2 regions of the Agromyces mariniharenae genome follow, and region 2 is predicted to be linked to the other one. Evidence: predicted binding sites of a transcription regulator. Region 2 holds the regulator's gene; the other holds the start of a gene.

Region 1 (11,709 bases), on a different contig from region 2:
ATCGTCGGCGACCTCGACGAGGAGAAGGCCGGGCAGGGCCGTGGGCGCTGAGTCGACGACGTCGGCGACGACGACGTCGGCCGTAACGGTCACGGCCTCGGACGTCGAGGCGGGCACCGCATCCGCGGTGCCCGCCGGGCTCGCCCGCTCGTGGCTGCTCGTGCCGGGCTCGGCGCCCGACCTCGAGCGTCGCCTCGCGGCATCCGTCGCCGACGTCGTCGTGGTCGACCTCGAGGACGGCGTCGCGCCCGACGACAAGGGCCGAGCCCGTCGCGCGCTCGCCGCGGCCGCCGACGCCGGGCTGCGGCCATGGGCGCGCATCGGCGACGCGGCCTCCGACGAGTGGCGTGCCGACGTCGCGCTGCTGCACGGGCGCGACCTGGTGGCGGGCGTAGTGCTCGCGAAGGTCGAGGCCCGCGATCACGTGCGCAGAACGGTCGACGCCCTCGACGGCGAGCTGCCGATCGTCGCGCTCCTCGAGAGCGCCCGGGGCGTCGAGGCCGCCCTCGAGCTCGCCGAGGCGCCGGGGGTCGTGCGGCTCGCGTTCGGCAGCGGCGACTTCCGCCGCGACACGGGTGCGGCCGACGATCCGCTCGCGCTGCTCTACGCGCGCTCGCGGCTCGTGTCGGCGAGTCGGGCGGCGGGACTGCCGGGTCCCGTCGACGGACCCACGGTGCCGCGCGACGCGGAGGCGCTCGCCTCGGCGTCGCGGCACGCGGCATCCCTCGGCATGACCGGCCGGCTCTGCCTGCGCGAGGAGCAGGTCGCCGCCGTCAACGACGCGCTGAGCCCGACCGGCGAGGAGCTCGCGTGGGCGGGCGAGGTGCTCGACACGCTCGAGCGCTGCGGCATCCGCGACGGCAGCGACCTGCCGCGCATCGCGCGGGCGCGGGCGATCCGCGACGCCGCGTGCGCGTTCGGCATCGAGGCGGATGCCGCACCGCCCGCGTCGGACTACGCCGGCTGAGCGGTGCGGCTCCGACCGCGTCGGGTGATCAGCCCAGCGGCGATCAGCCCAGGAGCGACCCCCGCAGCGCCCTCGCCTGCGTGCGCCAGAACGCGCGCGAGACGCCCGCCCTGCGCAGGATGGCGTCGAACCCGTGGAACGCGCCGTCGATGACGACGAGCTCGCACCGCACGCCCGCCTCGGCCAGGCGCGCGGCGTACCGGACGTCCTCGTCGTGGAAGAGGTCGTTCGACCCGACGCCGATCCACGCGGGCGGCAGGCCCGAGAGGTCGTCCCGACGCGCCGGAGCGGCATACGGCGAGACGTCGGCCGCCCCGGGCTCGCCGTCCAGGTAGGCGGTCCACGCGAACCGGTTGCTCTTCGGCGTCCAGCCGCGCACCCCCGGCACCACGTGGTCGTCGCGCACCACGGTGCGATCGTCGAGCATCGGGTAGACGAGCAGCTGGAACGCGGGCCGCACCTCGCCGCGGTCGTGCGCGAGCAGGGCGAGCGCCGCGGCGAGGCCGCCGCCCGCGGAGGCCCCGCCGATCGCGATCCGCGCGGGGTCGACGCCGAGGGCCTCCGCATCACGTGCGATCGCGCGCAGGGCCGCATACGCGTCCTCGAGCCCGGCCGGTGACGGATGCTCCGGGGCGAGCCGGTACCGCACCGCGAACACCGGGATCCCGAGCTCCCGGGCGAAGCCGATGCTCGACTCCTCGTCCTGCTCGGGCGTGCCGAGGAGGTAGCCGCCGCCGTGGATCCAGAGGAGGGCCGGCGTCGTCGCGAAGCGCCCGACGGGATCGTAGCGCCGGATGCGCACGTCGGGCGCGCCGGGCGGGCCGGGAACGCCGAGCTCGTCGATCCGCACGTCGGCGGGAGCCGGCGACACCCGCGGCGTCTGCCGCATGAGCGGCAGCAGTCGGGGCGTCACCGAGAGCTTCGGGATGAACCGCGCGACCGCGAGGTCGCGATGGAACGTCGGCACGGGCTGGACGCCGTCGTCGCCGCGAGCCGGCCTACGCCGCCGACCAGCCGCCGTCGGACGCGAGCACGACACCGTTCACGTTGACGCCGTCGTCGGAGAGCAGGAACGTGATGGATGCCGCGAGCGCCTCGGCCTCGGCGGCGTCGGGCAGGATCGCCATGGCCTGGCGAACGCGCTGCGCGCCGAGCGGCGATGCGAACGACGCCTCGATGTTCGTGATGGTCGGGCCGGGGGCCACGGCGTTCACGCGCAGGCCGCTCGGGCCGTACATGAACGCGGTCGACTTCGTGAGGCCGACCACGGCGTGCTTCGAGGCCGTGTAGGCCACGCCAGCGGCCGAGCCGCGCAACGCCGCCTCGGAGGCGGTGTTCACGATCGAGCCGGAGCCCTTTGCGAGCATGGTCGGCACGACCGCCCGCATGAGCTTCATGGTGCCGTCGACGTTCACGCGCATGACACGCTGCCAGACGGCGTCGGTGAGCTCGCCGATCGGCGTCATGTCGTCCATGATCCCGGCGATGTTGGCGAGGCCGTCGATGCGCTCGCCTGCGGCGCCGACGATCTCGGCGACCTTCGCGTCGTCGGTGATGTCGGCGACGAGCGTCACGATGTCGGCGCCGGGGTGGTCCGCGGCGAACTCGTCGAGGCGCTCCTGCGACACGTCGACGGCCACGACACGGCCGCCCTCCCGGGCGATGCGCGACGCGGTGGCACGGCCGATGCCCGAGCCCGCGCCCGTGACGATGACGGTCTTGCCCGCGAATCGGCCCTGGTCGAGGCGCTCGACCCACTCGGGTCGCTCGACGGGCGTGCCCGCGGCATCCGCCACCGCCTCATCGGAGGCGTCATCGACCTCGCCCGCGACCGCAGCCGCCGCGGGCACGTCGCCCGCGGCCGCCCGCGCCACGAGGTCGTCGACCATCTGCTGGCTGAACTGCCCCTTGCTGAGCTTGACCAGGCGCTTCAGCGCGAGGCGGTACACGGGACGCAGCACGCTCGGGTCCTGGCCGGCCTGCGCGAGCATGTCGCGGATGATGGGGCCGCCGACCGGGTGCTCGAGCCAGGTCTTGATGGAGTCGTCGCCGGTGAGGGGCTTGGGGGTGCTCATGGGGGTGCTTCCTTCTCTTCGGGCTCGTCCGGAACCTACCGGACATCCTTGTCCGGTAGTAACGTAACACCCGTGCCTGAGCGTGGGAAGGGAATCCGAGCGGAGCGCAAGCCCAATCGCGGGCCGAGCGCCGGACCCGCGAATCGGCGCGCCCTCGTCGCCGCCGCACGCGAGGTGTTCGCGACCGAGGGACTGCAGGCGCCGTTCAGCGCGGTCGCGAAGAAGGCGGGGGTCGGGCAGGGCAGTCTCTACCGGCACTTCCCCGACCGGCTCTCGCTCGCGGTCGCCGTCTTCGACGAGAACCTCGACGAGCTCGCGGTCGCGGTGGAGCCCGACGACGCCACGCTCGACGACCTGCTCGACGCGATCGTCGGACAGGTCGTGGTCTCGACCGCCTTCATCGACCTCATCTGGCACAACCGCCATGACGAGCGCGTGACGCACCTGAGTGACAAGCTCGCCGGCATCGTCGAGCGGGTGCTCTCTCGCGAACAGGCCGCCGGCCGCCTCGGCGAGCACGTCGAGGCGGCCGACGTGCTGCTCGCGATCACCATGCTCGCCGACGTGATCTCGCGGGCGGATGCCGCGGAGCGCCCCGACGTCGCGCAGCGGGCGTGGTCGCTCATGCACCACGCATTCCTGCCACGGGAATGAGCGTCCCGCGGCATCCGCGGGACTGACGCCGACACCCCCGAACGCGGCCCTGAGCCCGCCGCGGCCGCCGTGAGAACATGGCGCTGGGGATTGGGGGCTGGCGCATGGCCGACACGTATCCGAACATCGCCGACCACGGGCTGATCGGCGACCTGCAGACGGCCGCGCTCGTGGACTCGAACGGCACGATCGACTGGTTCTGCTGCCCGCGGTTCGACTCGCCGAGCGTGTTCGCGTCGCTGCTCGACGCCGAGCGCGGGGGGTACTGCAGCGTGCGCCCCGCGACCGACGACTACGTGTCGCGCCAGCTGTACCTGCCGAACACGGCGATCCTCGTGACGCGGTTCATGACCGAGCAGGGCGTCGGCGAGCTCATCGACTTCATGCCCGTGGCCGACGGCACGGCGACCGACCGCCACCGGCTCGTGCGGATGCTGCGCGTGGTGCGCGGGACGTTGGACTTCATCGCCGAGGTGCAGCCCCGTTTCGACTACGGCCGGCAGGCGCACGACTTCTCGGCCGTCCAGGGTGAGGGCGTCATCTTCCGGTCGCCCGACCAGGCGCTGACGCTGCACCGCGTGGGCGATTTCGTGATGCACGGCGGCCAGCGTGCCGGGCGGGGGGAGATCGCCGGCCAGGGCGTGCGCATCACGGGCTCGCTCAACGCGGGGGAGATGACGGGCGTGATGCTCGAGTCGGGCGGCGTGCCGCCGAAGCGCATCACGCACGACGAGCTGTTCGACATGTTCCTCGAGACCCGGCGCTACTGGCGCGAGTGGAACGAGCGCTCCACCTACCGCGGGCGCTGGCGCGAGATGGTCGCCCGCTCCGCCATGACCCTGAAGCTCATGACGTACGCGCCGACGGGGGCGCTCGTCGCCGCGCCGACGGCGGGACTGCCCGAGCAGGTCGGCGGCGAGCGCAACTGGGACTACCGCTACACGTGGATCCGCGACGCGTCGTTCTCGGTGTACGCCCTGCTCGGCCTCGGCTACACCGAGGAGGCCGAGCAGTTCGTCGAGTGGCTCATGCAGCGGGTGCACGAGAGCGTCGGCGACACCTCGGGGCCGCTCAAGATCATGTACCGCGTCGACGGCTCGTCGGACCTCGTCGAGGAGTCGCTCGAGCACTTCTCGGGCTACCGCGGCTCGGCGCCCGTGCGCATCGGCAACGGCGCCGCCGACCAGCTGCAGCTCGACATCTACGGCGAGGCCATGGACTCGATCCACCTCGCCGACACGCACGGCCTGCAGCTGCCGCACGTCGGCTGGACGCAGCTCAGCCGGCTGCTCGACTGGGTCTGCGACCACTGGGACACCGCCGAGGAGGGGATCTGGGAGACCCGCGGCGGGCCGAAGAAGTTCACGTACGGGCGCTTCATGTGCTGGGTCGCGCTCGACCGCGGCATCCGTCTCGCGCAGTCGCGGGGCCGGCCGGCGCCCATCCCGCGATGGCGCGAGCAGCGCGACGCCATCTACGAGTGGGTCATGGAGAAGGGCTGGGACGAGGAGCGGAAGGCCTTCGTGCAGTACGAGGGCACCGAGGTGCTCGACGCGTCGCTGCTCGTGATGCCGCTCATGGGATTCATCGCGCCGCGCGACCCGATGTGGCTCTCGACGCTCGAGGCGATGGACGATGAGCTCGTCTCCGACAGCCTCGTCTACCGCTACAACCCGAGCGCGTCGCCCGACGGCCTGCGCGGGTCGGAGGGCACCTTCACGCTGTGCTCGTTCTGGTACGTCGACGCGCTCGCGCGATCTGGGTTCCTCGACGAGGCGCAGCTCGTCTTCGAGAAGATGCTCACCTACGCGAACCACCTCGGCCTCTACGCCGAGGAGATCGGGCTCACGGGCGAGCAGCTCGGCAACTTCCCGCAGGCGTTCAGCCACCTCTCGCTCATCAACGCGGCGGTGAACCTCGACTACCAGCTCGATCACGGGTCGGGCTTCGTCGACCCGGTGCTCTCGAAGGGTCGGCGGGTGATCTGACGCCGGGTGAGCTGACGTCGGGTGAGGTGACGGATGCCGCGGCATCCGTGACACGCCGAGGCGCCCGGTTCGCCCGACCCGAGGCATCCTCGCAGTACGTTGAGCCCAAGCACCTCTCTGTGAGCAAAGGAGCCATCGTGGCAGGTCCTCGTCCTGGGGGAGTCACCCTCGTCGCCGTTCTCGCCTGGATCTCTGGAGCCCTCCAGATCCTCACCGGCGTCCTCATCCTGTTCGGCGCGCAAGGCGGTGGTGCGGGCGTCGCGTGGGCGAACATCCTCATCGGCGCCATCACGGTCATCGTCAGCCTCGGCCTCTTCCGGGGCAACAACGCGGCGAGGATCATCGTCGCGATCGTCTTCGCGCTCAACCTGGGCACGGCGATCCTGACGATGTTCACGCACCCCGCGCTGCTCTGGTCGGCGCTCATCGGCGGCGCGCTGGCCCTCATCGGCCTGCTGCTGCTCTTCTCGGCCCGGGCGAACGAGTTCTTCCGCACCGCCTGACATCGATCGTCCGACCGGCGTTCGAGCGCGCGTCCTGCCAGATCAGGACGCGCGCTCGGCGCGTTCGGCGTCGCGTCGGCGCACGATCGCCTCGGGCGCCGAGGTGAACCGGCCCTGGCGGCCGTCTCGGGTGAGATAGTGCACGCGGATGCCGCGGCCGAGCCGTGCGAGCTTGGTGACCTCGTACTCGGAACCCGCGGCGTTGACGAGCATGTCGCCCACGACGAGCTGGCGCGTCTGGGCCAGCTCGGTGGGCGCCGACTCGGTGCGCACGGGGTCGATGCGCGGGTGGTCGATCGTGGTCATATTGAGATGATCTCAGCAACCACCGACATCGCACCGGGCCAGTGACCGAACCGGGCTCCGTCAGCCCGCTGTCAGTCGGCTCAACGCCTCGCGCACGGTCGCGGGGTCGCCGCCCCGCGCGACCGCCCCGACGGCGGCGCGCCAGGCGGCGGCGAGCATCGCGCCGAGCTCGGCGGAGGGGGGCGCGCAGAGCTCGCCCAGGGCGCCGGCGATGGCGTCGGGCTCGTCGCCGATCGGCGGTTCGGCGAGCATCCAGGCGAATCCGGCCCGGGTCGCGAAGTCGAAGCCGACCGCCATCGCAGCACCGATTCGCGCGCTCGCCGAGCCGCCCGGAAGGGCCGCCGCAGCGCCCTCCATACGGTCGAGCACGCGGCGTTCGACGTCGGTGCGCACGAACGCGTAGATCCCGAGCTTGCCGTCGAAGTGATGGTAGAGGGCGCCGGTCGTGACGTCCGCGGCTCGAGCGAGGTCGGCGACGGTCACGTCGTCGAAAGGTCGTGAGCCGAACTCGCGGGCGGCGGCCAGCACGAGTCGTCCCTTCGGGGACGTCGAGACCGGGATCCACTCGCGCACATGACCATAATGCCGTTATGCTGAGGGCAAGTCACGTTATGACACACGGAAAGGCCGCGCGATGAAGCTCGAGTTCCTCCTGGCGCCCACCTCCGACCTGGCCGCCTCACTGGCCCTCTACCGCGACGCGTTCGGCGCCGAGGAGGTGTGGCGCGAGGGCGACACCACCGTCGCGCTCGGCATGCCCGGCACCGACGTGCAGCTCATGCTCGACGCGAATGATCCCGACGCCCCGGCCGGACCGGTGTTCGTCGTCGACAGCGTCGATCGGTTCCACGCCGACGCACCCGCAGGGCTCGACGTGCTCGCGGAGCCGGCCGAGATCCCGGGCGGGAAGCTGGCGACGTATCGCGATCCCAACGGGCTCGTGATCTACGTCATGGACCAGTCGACCGACGCGACGGCTGGCTGACGCGCTCGATTGCGTGACCGCCGACCGACGCGAGCCGCGTCACGCGCCGGCAGACGCGATGGGAAGTGCGGGCGGTCCGCCCGCCGCGCGCGGGCATACGGGAGTGAAGCGTCAGGGCGGGGGGCGCGCGGTGTCGATCAGAACGGTGGCGCGTCGGCGATGACGGCGTACCCGGTCGGCGTGGTGATCGAGACCTTTCCCGAGGGCAGTCGGTCGTAGGCGATGCGACTGAGGTTCTTGCGGAGATTGCCGTTCTCGCAGAGCGGGACCAGGTTGTCGCGATTCGTGCTCCCCATGTCTCGAGCCCACTCCTCGAGGTGATCGACGTCGGAATCGTAGGCCGAGCGCGAGCACGTCGGGTCGATGCAGGTCTCGAAGCGCAGTGCGACCCAGTCTCGCTGCGCCTTCGTCGGCCGGTAGCGCGTGCGGTCGTACTCGAGGATCTCGCCGGTGAACGGGTCGGTGGCAACCCGCCGGAACGATGGGGCCTTCGCGAACAGGCGCGCCGCCGAGCGCCGATCGATGCTGCCGTATCCCGGGAGCTCGATCGGCTCGTCGCCCTCGCCCAGCAGGGAGAGCATCGGGACGAGCAGCATCGGACGCACCTTCGCGGCGGTCGGCGTGCCGTCGCCCGCGAGCCACCCGACGGCCAGGTCGGCGCGGATCTGATCACGCGAACGCCATCGGGGCTCGCCGCACCGGGTCTTCTTCTGCTCGGCACGTGCCGTGGCGTTCAGCCGTTCGATGATCCGTACGGCGTCGGGCGCTGCAACCAGTGCGTGGAGGTAGGCCATCCCGTCGTCGGCTCGCTCGACCCAGATACGCCGATCGGCGAATGCCTTCGCGTGGCGCTCTTCGGGGGACTCATGGAGCAGTCGCTCCTTGAGGCGGCGCGCCCGCCCGCGGAACGCCGTGACCGTCGTCGTGGATGCGCACGCGGCGAGCTGCCCGTCGAAGGTCCGCAGGGCTGCATCGTCGGTCCATCCCGCCACGAGGTCGACGGCGACACGGACGTGTCCGACCGTGGTGAGTCCGGCGACGAATTCGGCGTGCAATACCGGCAGCCGGTCTTCCAGCACCTGTGCATCGTGGGCGATGCTGCGCACCTGGTTGGCCGAAAGCTGCAGGCGCAGTCCCGCGTCGTATGCGGCCGTGTCTTCGGCCATCTCCAACGCGTCGGCTCGAGCCATCCCCTCGGAGCGCAGGTACACACGCGGATTGGCGCGCGCGAGTCGCATCAGTTCGGCCAGCGCCGTCCATTGGCGGGCATGAGCCCGATTGGCATCGGCTTGCGCAGCCGTCGCCTCGGCGAGCCGGTCGACGATGAGGTCGAGGCCGGGGGCGAACACAGCGCCCGCGGTCACCGGAGAACCCGAGGCCACCTCAGAGCCCGCGGTCAACACGGACGAGCGTCTTCGTGCAGGAACGGATGCATGACTGTCTCCAGTTCGTTCGCTCCGGCACGAGCGTGCTCAGTTTAGCATTCATGTTCGGGTCAGAACAAGCAGAGCGGAGCATAGAGTCGAACAAATGCTCGAAGTGCCTGAGAGTCTGGCTCGTCACCCCACGTAGCGCGCGATCGTTCGCTCGAGCGTCGCGGTGACGACGATGAGCGAGTCGAGGTCGACCCACTCGTCGGCCGCGTGCGCGCCGCCCCCGTCGACGCCGAACATGATGGTGTCGATGCCGGCCGCCGCCAGGAGTGCGCAGTCCGTCCAGAACGGCTCGCCGCGACGTGCCGGCTCCCGACCGGTCACCTCGCCGAAGCTCGCACCGACGGCGGCGGCGACCTCGGATGCCACGCCGGCCTCGAACGTGCCGCGGTGCGTGGTGATCGCGAGATCGGCGGTGAACGCGGCATCCGTGCGCGCCAGCTCGTCGAGGATGCCCCGGAGCTCGCGCTCGAACGTCAGGTGATCCTCGCCGGGGATCGTGCGCCGCTCGATCGTGACCGTGCACGAGCCGGGGTAGCTCGACGGCTCGGCGCCGCCCGTGATGGTTCCGGCGTGCATACTGCCGGTGCCGAGCAGCGGATGCCGCGTGCCGGCCGCGAGCCGGGCGCCGAGGTCGTCGATCGCGGTGAGGAGTCGGCCGGCCTTCGCGATCGCATCGACGCCGAGGTCGGGCCGGGAACCGTGCGCGGCGCGTCCGTGAACGGTGACGGTCGCCCAGGCGAACCCGCGATGCGACGTGACGAGGTCGAGCCCGGTCGGCTCCACCACGACGGCGCCGTCGGTGACGACGTGCTCGAGCACGTCCTCAGTGCCGAGGCTGGCGTGCTCCTCGTCGGCCACGAGCGCGAGCACGACGTCGCCGCGGTGCGGGGTGCCGTGAGCTCCCGCGGCCGCGACCATCATCGCGGCGAGTCCCGACTTCATGTCGTACGCGCCGCGACCGTGCAGTCGCCCGTCGCGGACCACGGGCGCGAGCCCGTCGCCGTCGTAGCTCGCGAGCGAGACCGTGTCGAGGTGCCCGTTGAGCATGAGGCTGCGTCCGCCGCCGGTGCCGCGGGCGATTGCCACGATCGATGGACGCCCCGGCGTCGTCTCGAGGCGCCGGCATTCGAAGCCGCGTGGGGAGAGCCAGGCGACGACCGCGTCGGCGATGCGGGACTCACCGGCGCCGCCGGGAACGAGCGCCGGGTTGACGGAGTCGATCGCGATGAGGTCGCGGAGCAGCTCGAGCTCTTCGGAGCGAGTTCGGTATGCCGCGCCCGTGTTCGCTGCGCCGCCGCCCGTCCGTCCGTCGCTCATCGATCCTCCTCGGGCAGCGGGTTCGCCTGCCGGCCCTCCGTGGACAGCAGCAGGACCGTCGCGTCGGCGCCGAGCGCGGACCGAGCGCGATCGTCGGCGAGCAGGCGGCGCACGCCCGCGAGCGTGGCAGCGCCGCACGGACCGGAGTCGATCCCGAGCGCCTCCAGGTCGTGGACCGCGCGGATCGCCTCCTCCTCGTCGACCGTGACAGCCGCGTCGAGCCCCGCGGCCAGCACCGACCAGGCGATCTCGGACGGCGTGCCGCAATTGAGTCCCGACATCACGGTGTGGCTCGTCGGCACGCTCACCAGCTCACCGGCGTTCAGCGACGCGATGATCGGCTGGGCCGCGCTCGCCTCGACGCTCAGCACGATCGGCGCAGTGCTGAGCACACCCACGCCGTCGCCTGCGCCGGCGCCCGATCGGTAGTGGCGCACCGCCGCCTGCGCGAGCGATCCGACCCCGACGGGCACCCCAACGAGATCCGCTCCGGCCACGACCCCGAGCTGGGCCAGCTGGGCGTCGGCCTCCTCGAACAGCGTCGAGTACCCGTCGACGATCCACTGCGGCACCTGCTCGTACCCCGGCCATGCGGTGTCCTGGATGAGCACGGCATCGGGCCCGGCCCCCTCCGCGGCGCGCGTGGCCGCGGCGACCACGTCGTCATACGGGATCGCCAGTTCGACGACCTCGGCGCCCTCGGCCGCGATGGCGTCCTTCGCCTCGGGCGTGAGTCCGTCGGGGAACCAGATCTGCGCGGGCAGGCCGAGCAGCCGCGCCGTGTGCGCGACGGCGCGCCCGTGATTCCCATCGGTCGCGGCAACGAGCCGCACCGGGGGAGCCGCCGCAAGGGCCGGCCGCAGCTCGTCGAGCGTGAGCGCTCGGCCGGGCGACCCGACCCGGGCGGACAGCGCACGGGCGACGGCGTGGGCCGCCCCGAGGATCTTGAAGGCGGGCAGGCCGAGGCGTGAGCTCTCGTCCTTCACGAACACGCGGCCGACGCCGAGCTCGGCGGCGAGCTCGGGCGCTTCGACCAGGGGCGACGGGCGGTAGCCCGGCAGGGTCCGGTGGAACTCGATGACCCCGCTCGGCCGATCGGCACGCCAGGCGCGGGCGGCGGGGTTCCAGTACGTCTCGGTCATGCTCTTGCCTCCTCCGCGAGTCGCAGCAGCGTCGTGCCGAGCACCGCGATGCCGGCGGCGCAGTCCTCGGGCGTGGAGTACTCGCGCGGGTTGTGGCTGATGCCGTCGTACTGCCCGCGCACGAACACCATCGCGGTCGGCGCGATGGCCGCGATCTCCTGGGCGTCGTGCCCCGCGCCTGACATGAGTCGCATCGTCGGGATGCCGAGGTCCGCGGCCGCCGAGGCGATGGCCCCCTGCACGTCGACCGAGAACGGCACGGCGCTGGTCTTGGCCATGCGCGTCGACTCGACACGGAGGCCGGGCTGCCGCTCGGGAAGGTCGTCGAGGAACGCG
Region 2 (11,709 bases):
TCGCCGCCGACGTGCTCGACGGCGGCGCACCCGGCCTGCACCTGTACACCTTCAACCGCCACGAAGCCGTGCTCGACGTCGTCGACCGCCTCGGCCTCGGCCCCCACGACCGACTCGTCAACGAGAGGAACACCACAGAACGATGACCGCACACGCCTTCCCCACCGGCACGATCCTGGGCTACCCGCGCATCGGCCGCCGCCGCGAGCTGAAGAAGGCCGTCGAGGCCTTCTGGACCGGCACGATCGACGCCGCCGAGCTCGAGGCCGCCTCGGCGGAGCTCCGGGCAGCGACCAGGGAGCGGCTCGCGTCGCTCGGCCTCGGGCGCGACGACTCGTCGATCCCCGAGTCGTTCTCGTACTACGACCAGGTGCTCGACGCCGCGATCGCCGTCGGCGCCGTGCCCGAGCGCTTCCACCGCCTGCAGGACGAGGCCGGCCGGGTCGACCTCGCCGGGTACTTCACCATCGCCCGCGGCGAGGGCGAGGACGCCCCGCTCGAGATGACGAAGTGGTTCGACTCGAACTACCACTACCTGGTGCCCGAGATCGGCCCCGACACCGCCTTCGCGCTGCACGCCGACCGCATCCTCGCCGAGTTCGCCGAGGCCAGGGCGGCCGGGTTCCTGACCCGCCCCGTCATCGTCGGCCCGGTCACGTTCCTCCTGCTCGCGAAGGCAGCCGACGGCGCGCCCGAGGGCTTCCGCCCGCTCGACCGCCTCGACGAGCTCGTGCCCGTCTACGCCGCACTCCTGGCCGAGCTCGCCGCCGCCGGCGCCGCCTGGGTCCAGCTCGACGAGCCGGCGCTCGTGAGCGAGAGCATCGACGAGCCCCGCGAGCGCGTCCTCGACGCGATCGGCCGCGCCTACGACGCCCTCGGCACTGCCGAAGAGCGTCCCGCGATCTTCGTGGCCGCGCCCTACGGCGCACTCGACGACGCGCTGCCGGCTCTCGCCGCCGCCCCCGTCGAGGCGATCTCGTTCGACCTCGTGCGCGGCACCGCGCCCGAGCAGCTCGACCCGGCGACCGAGGAGTCGCTCGCCGCGAAGACGCTCGTCGCGGGCGTCATCGACGGTCACAACATCTGGCGCGGCGACCTCGCGCACGCGTTCGAGCGCGCCGACGCGCTGCGCTCGCGCTCGGGCGATGTCGCGGTGTCGACCTCCACGTCGCTGCTGCACGTGCCGCACGACGTCGACGACGAGACGCTGCTCGACCCGCGCCTCGTGAGCTGGCTCGCGTTCGCCGACCAGAAGGTCGCGCAGGTCGCGACGCTCGCGCGCGGCCTCGCCGAGGGACGCGACGCGATCGCGACCGAGCTCGACGCGGCATCCGCTGCCCTGGCCGACCGCGCGGGCGCGCCGGGCGTGCGCGTGCCCGCCGTGCGCCACCGCCTCGACGCCCTCGCCGATCGCGACTTCACCCGCGCGGCGTACGACGAGCGCGTGGCGGCGCAGGAGGCCCTCGAGCTGCCCGAGCTGCCGACCACGACGATCGGCTCGTTCCCGCAGACGGCCGACATCCGCCGTGCTCGCGCCCGGCTCGTGAAGGCCGAGCTGACGGATGCCGAGTACCGTGCGCTCATGCGCGACGAGATCGAACGCGTCATCCGCCTGCAGGAGGACCTCGGCCTCGACGTGCTCGTGCACGGCGAGCCCGAGCGCAACGACATGGTGCAGTACTTCGCCGAGCTGCTCGACGGCTTCGCCGTGACGCAGCACGGCTGGGTGCAGTCCTATGGCTCGCGCTGCACGCGTCCGTCGATCCTGTGGGGCGACGTCTCGCGCCCTGCTCCCATGACGGTCGAGTGGTCGACGCACGCGCAGTCGCTCACCGAGAAGCCCGTGAAGGGCATGCTCACCGGGCCCGTGACGATCCTGGCGTGGTCGTTCGTGCGCGACGACCAGCCGCTCGGCGACACCGCCCGCCAGGTCGCGCTCGCCCTGCGCGACGAGATCGCCGACCTCGAGCAGGCCGGCATCCGCGTGATCCAGGTCGACGAGCCCGCGCTGCGCGAGCTCCTGCCGCTGAAGCTCGCCGACCAGCCGGCGTACCTCGACTGGTCGGTCGGCTCGTTCCGCCTGGCCACGGGCGGCGCGGCGTCGGCGACCCAGGTGCACACGCACCTCTGCTACTCGGAGTTCGGCGTGGTGATCGACGCGATCCGCAACCTCGACGCCGACGTCACGTCGATCGAGGCCGCGCGCAGCCGCATGGAGGTCGTCGACGACCTGTCGTCGAGCGGCTTCGACCACGGCATCGGGCCGGGCGTCTACGACATCCACTCGCCGCGCGTGCCGAGCGCCGCCGAGGTGCAGGCGCTCCTCGAGCGGGCCGTCGCCGAGATCCCCGCGTCGAAGCTGTGGGTCAACCCCGACTGCGGCCTGAAGACGCGCGGCTACGACGAGACGGTCGCCTCGCTCGAGCACATCATCGAGGCGACGCGCGCGGTGCGCGCCGAGCTCGCGGAGCCCGTGCTGGCCGAGTAGTCGGCATCGACGAAGGGGGCGGATGCCGCGGGCTCGCGGCATCCGCCCCTCGTCGTCTCGCACGCACACCGACGGGCTCGTGGCAACCCCTCGGCCGTCGTCGGGGGATTCCACAGGTGCGTCGCGTACGGTCGGCGCATGCGTCTCGCAGTGAACGAATCCGGCAGCGGCACGAAGACCGCCGTGCTCATCCACGGCATCATGTCGGATTCGCGAGCCTGGCACCGCGTCACCGCTGAACTGCACGAGCACGGCTTCCGCGTGCTCGCGGTCGACCTGGCCGGGCACGGGCGCAGCCCGCGTGCACGCCGGTACTCGCCGGCCGCCTGGGCGGACGACGTCGTCGAGACGCTGACGCCGCTGGTCGACGGTCCGCCCGACGTGGTCATGGGCCACTCGCTCGGCGGCCTCGTCGCGAGCCTCGTCGCCGACCGCATGGCGCCCCGGGCTGCGATCTACATCGACCCGGCCTTCTCGTTCCCCACCGGCATCCGCGGCTGGGCGTTCAAGGCGTTCTTCGCGGTCGCGCCGCGACCGAGGCGCTCGGCGCTCGTGCGCATGAACCCGAAGTGGAGCGCGGCCGACGTCGACATCGAGCTGGCCACCCTGCGGGACTGGGACCGACGGACGATCCTCGGCTTCGCCGACACCCGGCCGCTCGTGCCGCCGGCGCGGCTCGTCGCGCCGAGCCTCGTCGTGCTCGCGGAGAAGAGCCTGCTCATCACCGAGCGCGTCGCGGCGCAGCTGCGCCGGCAGGGCATGACCGTCGAGACCGTGGAGGGTACGGGCCACACCGTGTTCCGCGATGACCACGCCCGCTTCATGGACACGGTCGTCGGCTGGCTGCGCGGGGTGGCGAAGCCGCAGCCCCAGCCGGCAGCGGCGGTCGCCGCCGCCTGATCGCGCCGTCGCGGCATCCGTCGCGGTATCGGGCGCGAGCCCGGAATGCCACCGGCTCAGGTGCTGGGATCAGACCGTGCGCAGGACTGCCACGACCTTGCCGAGCACCTCGGCCTGGTCGCCGAGGATGGGCTCGAACGCGCTGTTGCGGGGGAGCAGCCAGGTATGGCCGTCGCGCTGACGGAACACCTTGACCGTCGCCTCGCCGTCGAGCATTGCGGCGACGATCTCGCCGTTCTCCGCCGTGCGCTGTGAGCGCACGACGACCCAGTCGCCGTCGCAGATGGCGGCGTCGATCATGGAGTCGCCGACGACCTTGAGGATGAAGAGCTCGCCCTTGCCGACGAGCTGGCGGGGGAGCGGGAACACCTCGTCGATCTGCTGCTCGGCCGTGATGGGGATGCCGGCGGCGATGCGCCCCACGAGCGGCACCATCGCGGCGTCGCCGACGGGGATGGGCTCACCGGCGGACGGCGCGCGATCGGCCGAACCGGGCAGCTCGATGAGCACCTCGAGGGCGCGCGGGCGGTTGGGGTCGCGACGCAGGTAGCCGGCCAGCTCGAGCTGGTTCAGCTGGTGCGTGACGCTGGAGAGCGACGAGAGCCCGACCGCGTCGCCGATCTCGCGCATGCTCGGCGGGTAGCCACGGCTCGACACCGAGCGCTGGATGACCTCGAGGATGGCGACCTGCTTGGCGCTGAGGCTCTTGCGGCGGCGCGCCCTGCCCTGGTCCCGCACGTCGTCGATGTCGGTGCTCAAGGTCTCCGCCCCTCGTTGCGGCCGCTCGCGACCGGATGTCGGTGGTCTCTGATCGACTGTGGTCGAACATTCGAAACTGTATCCGGCAGATGTCGGTGCGGCAAACATTCGTTCGAGTGTGTCGCGGAATCCGCGGGCGCATTCCGGCGAGTCGGGTGCTTGCAGCTTCGAACATTCGAAGATATATTCGGAACAGAGCTTCGCATCCGGCCCTCCCGGCCGAGGGTCGGATGCGACTCGTCCAGGAGGTGTGACATGAGCGCAGCGATCGTCCCGACCCGCACGATGACGGTGGAGTCGGCACCGCGCACGGCGACGCGGCTCCGACTCACGCGCCGGGGGCGCATCGTCTTCACCGCGCTGGCGTCCCTGCCGCTCGTCGTCTGGGCGCTCGTCACCGTCCTCGGTTCGGGTGGTGCAGCCGCCGACGGCGGCTCGTCGGCGCCGGCCTCCTCGTTCGAGTACGTCACGATCGGCCAGGGCGACTCGCTCTGGGCCATCGCCGAGTCGCTCGCGCCCGAGGGCGACCCGCGCGTCCTCATCGACGAGATCATCCGCCTCAACGGCCTCGACGACGCGGTCGTCGAGCCGGGGCAGCGGCTCGCCCTCCCGGTCGTCCCATGACGTCACGGCCGCGGGGCGCGCGTGAGCCCGTGGCTAGCATGGACGGGTGACGAGCCTCGACGACCTGCCCATCCGCGACGACCTGCGCGGGCGCACGCCCTACGGCGCGCCGCAGAAGTCGGTCCCGGTCGCGCTCAACGTCAACGAGAACACGCATCCGATCCCCGAGGACGTCGCGCACGACATCGTCGCCCGGGTCGCCGCGGCGATCCTCAGCCTCAATCGGTATCCCGACCGCGAGTTCACGGCGCTCCGACGCGCGCTCGCGGACTACCTCGGGCACGACCTCGACATCGACCGCATCTGGGCGGCGAACGGCTCGAACGAGGTGCTCCAGCACATCCTGCAGGCCTTCGGCGGACCCGGTCGCAGCGTGCTCGGCTTCGCCCCGACGTACTCCATGTACGGGCTGCTCGCGTCGGGCACCGGCACCGAGTGGATCACGGCCGGCCGCGACGACGAGTTCGAGCTCTCGCCCGAGACCGCCGTGGCCGCGGTGCGCGAGCACGACCCCGACATCGTGCTGCTCTGCGCACCGAACAACCCCACGGGCACGCCGCTCTCCCTCGAGACCATCACCGCGGTGGCGGATGCCGCGCGCGGCATCGTCGTGGTCGACGAGGCGTACATCGAGTTCGCCGATCCCGGCACCGCGAGCGCACTGACACTGCTCGAGGGCCGGCCCCGGCTGCTCGTGTCGCGCACCATGAGCAAGGCGTTCGCCTTCGCGGGCGCGCGGGTCGGCTACCTCGCCGCGGATCCCGCCGTCATCGACGCGCTCCGCCTCGTGCGCCTGCCGTACCACCTCTCGGCGCTGACGCAGGCCGCCGCGCTCGGCGCCCTGGCGCACTCGGACGAGATGCTCGCCATGGTCGGCGAGATCCGCGCGCAGCGCGAGCGGATCTCGACCGAGCTGGCCCGACTCGGCTTCCACCCCTATCGCAGCGGATCGAACTTCGTGCTCTTCGGCGGCGTCGACGACCCGCACGCCGTGTTCCAGGCGCTGCTCGACCGCGGCATCCTGATCCGCGAGATCGGCCTGCCCGGCTGCCTCCGCGTGACCGCGGGCACCGAGGCCGAGACGAGCGCGTTCCTCGAGGCGATCGCGGTCTTCGCGCCCGCCACCGCGGCCTCCTGACCCACGACCGGCGCACCTCGCGCCCCGACGAGCGCCCAGCGCGCCCGAATAGGATGACGACATGACCACTCCCGGCGCCCCGCGCACCGCACGCGTGCAGCGCGAGACGAGCGAGTCCAGCATCGACCTGTCGCTGAACCTCGACGGCTCGGGCAGTAGCGACATCGAGACCACGGTGCCGTTCTACGACCACCTGCTCACCGCGTTCGCGAAGCACTCGCTCACCGACCTCACCGTGCGCGCCCGCGGCGACATCGAGATCGACGTGCACCACACCGTGGAGGACGTCGGCATCGTGCTCGGCCAGGCGATCCGCGAGGCCCTCGACGACAAGCGGGGCATCTCCCGCTACGGCGACGCGCTCGTGCCGCTCGACGAGGCGCTCGCGCAGGCCGTGGTCGACATCTCGGGCCGCCCGTTCCTGGTGCACACGGGGGAGCCCGCCGGATTCGAGTTCCACCTCATCGGCGGCCACTTCACGGGCTCCATGGTGCGCCACGTGTTCGAGGCGATCGCGTTCAACGCGGGCCTCACGGTCCACGTCAACGTGCTCGCCGGGCGCGACCCGCACCACATCGCGGAGGCCGAGTTCAAGGCGTTCGCCCGCGCCTTCCGCCAGGCGAAGGCCCTCGACCCGCTCGTCAGCGGCATCCCGTCGACGAAGGGCGCCCTGTGACCGCGACGCGCCGCGTGGTGCTGCTCGACTACGGCTCGGGCAACATCCACTCGGCCGCGAAGGCGCTCGAACGCGCCGGCGCCGAGGTGCAGGTCACGGCGGATCGCGCCGCCGCAATGGAGGCCGACGGGCTCGTCGTCCCGGGCGTCGGGGCGTTCAAGGCCGTCATGGACCAGCTGCGGGCCGTGCGGGGCGACGAGATCATCGACCGGCGGCTCGCAGGCGGGCGCCCGGTGCTCGGGATCTGCGTCGGCATGCAGGTGCTGTTCGACCGCGGCGTCGAGCGCGGCGTCGACACCGAGGGCCTCGGCGAATGGCCGGGCGTCGTGACCGAGCTGCCGTCGCCGGTGCTGCCGCACATGGGCTGGAACACGGTGCGTCCCGACGTCGGCAGCGTGCTGTTCGAGGGCATCGAGGACGAGCGGTTCTACTTCGTGCACTCCTACGCCGCGCAGGAGTGGCTCCTCGACGTGGTCCCGCCGTTCCCGCAGCCGAGGCTGACCTGGTCGGAGCACGGCGGCCCGTTCCTCGCGGCGGTCGAGAACGGCCCGCTGTCGGCGACGCAGTTCCACCCCGAGAAGTCGTCCGAGGCCGGCATCCGGCTGCTCGCGAACTGGCTGGGCACGCTCGGCTGACCTGCGGGGCGCACCGGGGCCGGCGGGGGGCGTCATCCACGGGCCGCCGGCGCGCGACCCGACTAGGATGCTGTGACTGTGCCGCTGTGGTGCCTCACAGCCACCGATACGAGGACAGTGATGAGTGAGTTCAACAAGACCCCCCGTCTCGTGCTGCTTCCGGCAGTCGACGTCGCGGGGGGCAAGGCCGTCCGCCTGACGAAGGGCGAGGCCGGCACCGAGACGAACTACGGCGACCCGGTCGACGCGGCCGCCGACTGGGCCGACCAGGGGGCGGAGTGGATCCACCTCGTCGACCTCGACGCCGCCTTCGGCCGCGGCTCCAACGCGGGCATCCTGAAGAAGGTCATCCGCCAGGTGCGCGGGGTGAACGTCGAGCTGTCCGGCGGCATCCGCGACGACGCGTCGCTCGAGCACGCGCTCGAGATCGGCGCGAAGCGCATCAACCTCGGCACCGCGGCGCTCGAGAACCCCGAGTGGGCGGCATCCGTCATCGCCCAGTACGGCGAGGCCATCGCCGTCGGCCTCGACGTGCGCGGCACGACCCTCGCGGCCCGCGGCTGGACGAAGGACGGCGGCGACCTCTGGCAGGTCATGGACCGCCTCGAGGAGGCGGGCGCCGCTCGCTACGTCGTGACCGACGTCACCAAGGACGGCACGCTGCAGGGCCCGAACCTCGACCTGCTGCGCCAGATCATGGATCGCACGCACCGGCCTGTCGTGGCCTCCGGCGGCGTCTCCAGCCTCGACGACATCGCGGCGCTTCGCGAGCTCGTGCCGCTCGGGCTCGAGGGTTCGATCGTCGGCAAGGCGCTCTACGCGGGCGCGTTCACGCTGGCCGAGGCCCTGGATGTCGCCGGCCGCTGACCCCGTCGACGGGCGGGCGGATGCCGCGTCCGCCGGCCGTGACGACGACGCCGTCCGCCACGACCCGGCCGCGACCGACTCCGCCGGCGTGCCGTGGGCCGGACGCTCGTTCCAGCCCAATCCGCACGCCGCCGACGACGGACGCGCGCCCGAGGCGCTCGCCGCCGCCGTCCGCCGCTTCCGCGCGGGCGAGGGCGGGCAGGCGGAGGTGGTCGCCGCGTTCGGGCCCGCGCGCCTGCTGATCCCGCTCCTCGCCGACCTCGGCGACGGCGGCGCGGAGGTCGGCGCGGGCGGCCTCGCGGTCGACAAGAGCCAGGAGCTCTCGATCGTCACGGTCGAGGGCCCTGGTGGACGTCGCGTCCTGCCCGTGTTCGCCTCGGTCGACGCGATGTCGGCGTGGAACCCGGTCGCCCGGCCCGTGCCCGCCGACGGGGTGCGCGTCGCGCTCGCCGCGGCCGACGACGGCACCGACCTGGTGGTGCTCGACCCGGGCTCCGCAGGCGAGTTCGTGCTCCGGCGGCCGGCCGTCTGGGCCGTCGCCCAGTCGCAGGCGTGGACGCCGCCGTTCGAGTCCGACGTGGTGCAGGCCGCGTTCGAGCGGTCGATCGGCACGGAGCTGGCCGTGCTCGGCGTCGAGCTGTCCGCCGGGGATCCGGGCGCGCGGCTCGCGGGCCCCGAGCTCGTGGTGCGCCTCGAGCTCGTCGGCGGGCTCACCCGCGCCGAGCTCGACGCCGTGCTGCAGCGCCTGGCCGCGAGATGGGCCGCCGACGACGCGATCGCGACGCTCGTGGACTCGCTCGCGGTGCGGCTCGTCGGCCCGGCCGACGGCGTCGGCGACGCCTCCGCGTGACCGCGACCGCGCTGCCGTAGGCTGGCGCTCATGGGGGACAGGTCCATCGGGGACGGCGAGTCGCGGCATCCGGAGCACGACGTCGAGGGGGCCGATGACGGGTCGCGCGGGCCGACGCACCATGCCGCGATCGAGCGGGAGACCGATCCCGACGACCCGCGCTACCGCCCGCTCGTGCCCGACGACGACCCCGACGCGGTGCCGCCGCCGGCACGACCGGTCATGTCCGACCGAACGAAGCCGCCCGTGCTGCGCCCGCTCCCGCCGCCGCGGTCGATCCGCACGTCGCGGTCGCTCTGGCTTCTGAGCTTCGTGCTCGGCGCGGTCGGCGTGCTCCTCGCCTTCCTCTCGCACGGGGCCGTCACGACCGAGCTGACCGAGGTGATCGGGCGCCTGTCGCCGACGTACGACGAGTCGGAGGTCGGCGCCATCGTCGACGTCGTCTACTGGGCGAGCCTCGCCGGGATGGGCGTCGTCGTGGCCGTCGAGGCGGCGCTGCTCGCGTTCATGATGAACCGTCGCGGCGGCGCGAGGTGGCTGCTGCTGATCGCGCTGGCGCTCCAGGCCGGCGTGGTGCTCATGGGGTCGGCGTTCCTCGCGGTCGGCGACCTGGCCGTGCCGGTGCAGCTCCTGCTCGTCGGGGGGTTCGTCGTCGCATTCGCCGCGTGGGTGTGCTCACTCGCCCCCTCCGCCCACCGGTGGTTCCGGATGAAGGACGAGGCGCAGTTGGCGACGCTCGACTGACGCGGGCGCCGTCGCGACCACGAGCGCCTCGCACGAGCGGGTCACGATGTCGCAGGCCTCCGCCGAGGCACGATCGAGCAGCGGACTGCCGGCCAGCGCCCGCCAGCGCCCCAGCGCGGTCATCGCGGCCGCCCGCACCTCGTCGGCGCCGACGCCGTCGGGGAGCCCGAGGCGTCGCTCGGGCGACGTGCCCGCGCCGCCGATGAGCCGCTCGGCCGCTGCGGCCTCGTCGGGCGGCAGGTCGAGGCCGGTCGTGCGAGCCGTCGACAGGAGCGCGAGCTCGCGGAGCTCGTGCGCGTTCGACTCGAGCCGCTCGATCGCGGCCGGCAGGCGTGAGCCCTCGGGGCGGGGCCGGTCGCGCACGAGGGCGCCGAGCGCGGCGAGGGCGGTGCGCGCCTTCAGCACGTCGGCGCGGGAGCGGAACTGGTCGCCGACGAGCCGCACGAGCTCCTCGAGGCCGCTGCGCCGGTACAGCTCGTCGGCGAGCTCGGTCGAGTCGTCGCAGCCCGACCGGATCGCGACCGTCGACATCCGGATCCCGAACATCCCGAACCGATCGAGCAGGTTCCGCCGCGCGTCGGGGCTCACGTCGATGCCCGCGTCGGCCCGCACGAAGCGGTCGACCGACACGAGCATGCGCTCGCGTGCGTCGCGGCCGAGCCGGGCGAGCTCGCGCAGCGCCTCGAACTCGTGCTCGCGCAGGGTGCGGGCGGACTGCGCGACGAGCCCCGCGATGGGCACGATGTCGAGTGCGAGCGATCGCAGCGCGCCGTCGGTGCGGTAGCGCTCGGCGATCGTGCGCGCGGAGAGCAGGGCGTCGATGCGCCCGGCGCCGATCTCGTCGGCACGTGAGAGCACCGCCATCGCGTTGACCGTGCGCGATCTCCCGACCGCGGTGTCGTGGAATGCGGAGAGGAACCCGAGGTCGGCGGAGTGCAGGTGGCGCATCAGGTAGACGATCGCGTCGGCTTCGGGCGGCGACTCGGTCGGCGTGAGGAAGGCCGCCGACCGGGCCGAGATCTCGGTCGAGAGCGAGGCGATGCCCGGCGTGTCGATGAGGGTTACCTCCTCGAGCCGCCGCGAGGGCCACTCGACGACGATCCGGTCGATGTCCTCGTGCGGCGTGCCGTCGAGGTCGATCTGCAGCCGACCCTCGATGCGCCGCACGGGCAGGGTGCGCTCGGCGCCCGACGCGAGGTGCATCGTGATGCGGGGCGCGGTGCCGTGGCGGTACCAGATGACGACCTTCGTGCATTCCGCGGCATCCGTCGGCGCGATCTCCTCGCCGATGATCGCGTTCAGGAGCGTCGACTTGCCCGCCTTGACCATGCCCGCCAACGCGACGCGCAGCGGGTCGCGAAGCCGCGTCGCGTGCTCCTCGAGCTGCGAGAGGGCGGCCGGGTCGTCGCGGTACTCGTCGGCCGCGGCATCCAGCAGCGCGCGGGTCTGATCGAGGAGCGCTGCGGTCACGCCCGCCCGACCTCGATCGTCGAGCGGGTCGACGAGCCGGCGGATGCCGCGGCGGCGCGTTCGCGGCCGGTCGGTGTCGTGGCATCCGCTGCGGCCTGTGCGGCCGCGGCGGCGGACTCGATCGCCCGCGCCCGCGCCGACAGCGCATCGACCCGCTGCAGGTCGCGCTTCAGGTCGGCCACGCGGCGGTCGCGCTCGTTGGCGTACATCGTCGCCGCCTTCTGCGCGGCGAGCACGGAGTCGGCCAGCGACCGGTGGTGCTCGTCGGCGATCGCGGTGAAGTGGTCGCGCGTGATGCGCTGCACGAGGCGGAGCCGGTCCTTCAACTGCTTGCCGACCTGGAAGACGACGTCGTCGACCTGCCGCCGGATCAGCGCCTTCGCCTCGGTGCGACGCCGCAGCAGGCGGGCCGCCGTGTCGTCCTTGTAGGCCTTGCGACCGATCACCGCCCCGGCGGCCAGCGAGAGCGGGTTGATGATCGACATGCCGACGATGCCGGTGATGATGCCCACCATGAGCACGCCGCCGTACGAGCCCTTGAGCCCGATGTAGAACTTC

The links. The regulator LexA, encoded in region 2, represses DNA repair genes until DNA is damaged. The targets are predictions, from matches to a motif close to TCGAACANNTGTTCGA.
Region 1: FYC51_RS14915 (HNH endonuclease signature motif containing protein) is a predicted target of LexA. The motif match lies at 9,001-9,016, and genes of this name have one in related genera.

What each region holds. Positions count from the first base shown of each region.
Region 1 is NZ_VSSB01000002.1:336,878-348,586, forward strand. It holds gene FYC51_RS14865 (cation:dicarboxylate symporter family transporter) at 1-51, shown strand, start outside; gene FYC51_RS14870 (HpcH/HpaI aldolase/citrate lyase family protein) at 41-967, shown strand; gene FYC51_RS14875 (alpha/beta hydrolase) at 1,011-1,934, opposite strand; gene FYC51_RS14880 (SDR family NAD(P)-dependent oxidoreductase) at 1,966-3,042, opposite strand; gene FYC51_RS14885 (TetR/AcrR family transcriptional regulator) at 3,115-3,696, shown strand; gene FYC51_RS14890 (glycoside hydrolase family 15 protein) at 3,801-5,684, shown strand; gene FYC51_RS14895 (hypothetical protein) at 5,822-6,187, shown strand; gene FYC51_RS14900 (hypothetical protein) at 6,230-6,493, opposite strand; gene FYC51_RS14905 (TetR/AcrR family transcriptional regulator) at 6,554-7,066, opposite strand; gene FYC51_RS14910 (VOC family protein) at 7,128-7,478, shown strand; gene FYC51_RS14915 (HNH endonuclease signature motif containing protein) at 7,616-8,842, opposite strand; gene FYC51_RS14920 (M20/M25/M40 family metallo-hydrolase) at 9,038-10,231, opposite strand; gene FYC51_RS14925 (pyridoxal-phosphate dependent enzyme) at 10,228-11,373, opposite strand; gene FYC51_RS14930 (M20 family metallo-hydrolase) at 11,370-11,709, opposite strand, start outside.
Region 2 is NZ_VSSB01000001.1:38,233-49,941, reverse strand. It holds gene FYC51_RS00205 (methylenetetrahydrofolate reductase) at 1-146, shown strand, start outside; gene metE (5-methyltetrahydropteroyltriglutamate--homocysteine S-methyltransferase) at 143-2,488, shown strand; gene FYC51_RS00195 (alpha/beta fold hydrolase) at 2,627-3,388, shown strand; gene lexA (transcriptional repressor LexA) at 3,458-4,135, opposite strand; gene FYC51_RS00185 (LysM peptidoglycan-binding domain-containing protein) at 4,403-4,771, shown strand; gene FYC51_RS00180 (histidinol-phosphate transaminase) at 4,818-5,909, shown strand; gene hisB (imidazoleglycerol-phosphate dehydratase HisB) at 5,971-6,585, shown strand; gene hisH (imidazole glycerol phosphate synthase subunit HisH) at 6,582-7,220, shown strand; gene priA (bifunctional 1-(5-phosphoribosyl)-5-((5-phosphoribosylamino)methylideneamino)imidazole-4-carboxamide isomerase/phosphoribosylanthranilate isomerase PriA) at 7,341-8,087, shown strand; gene FYC51_RS00160 (SseB family protein) at 8,071-8,937, shown strand; gene FYC51_RS00155 (hypothetical protein) at 8,968-9,681, shown strand; gene FYC51_RS00150 (dynamin family protein) at 9,613-11,151, opposite strand; gene FYC51_RS00145 (dynamin family protein) at 11,148-11,709, opposite strand, start outside.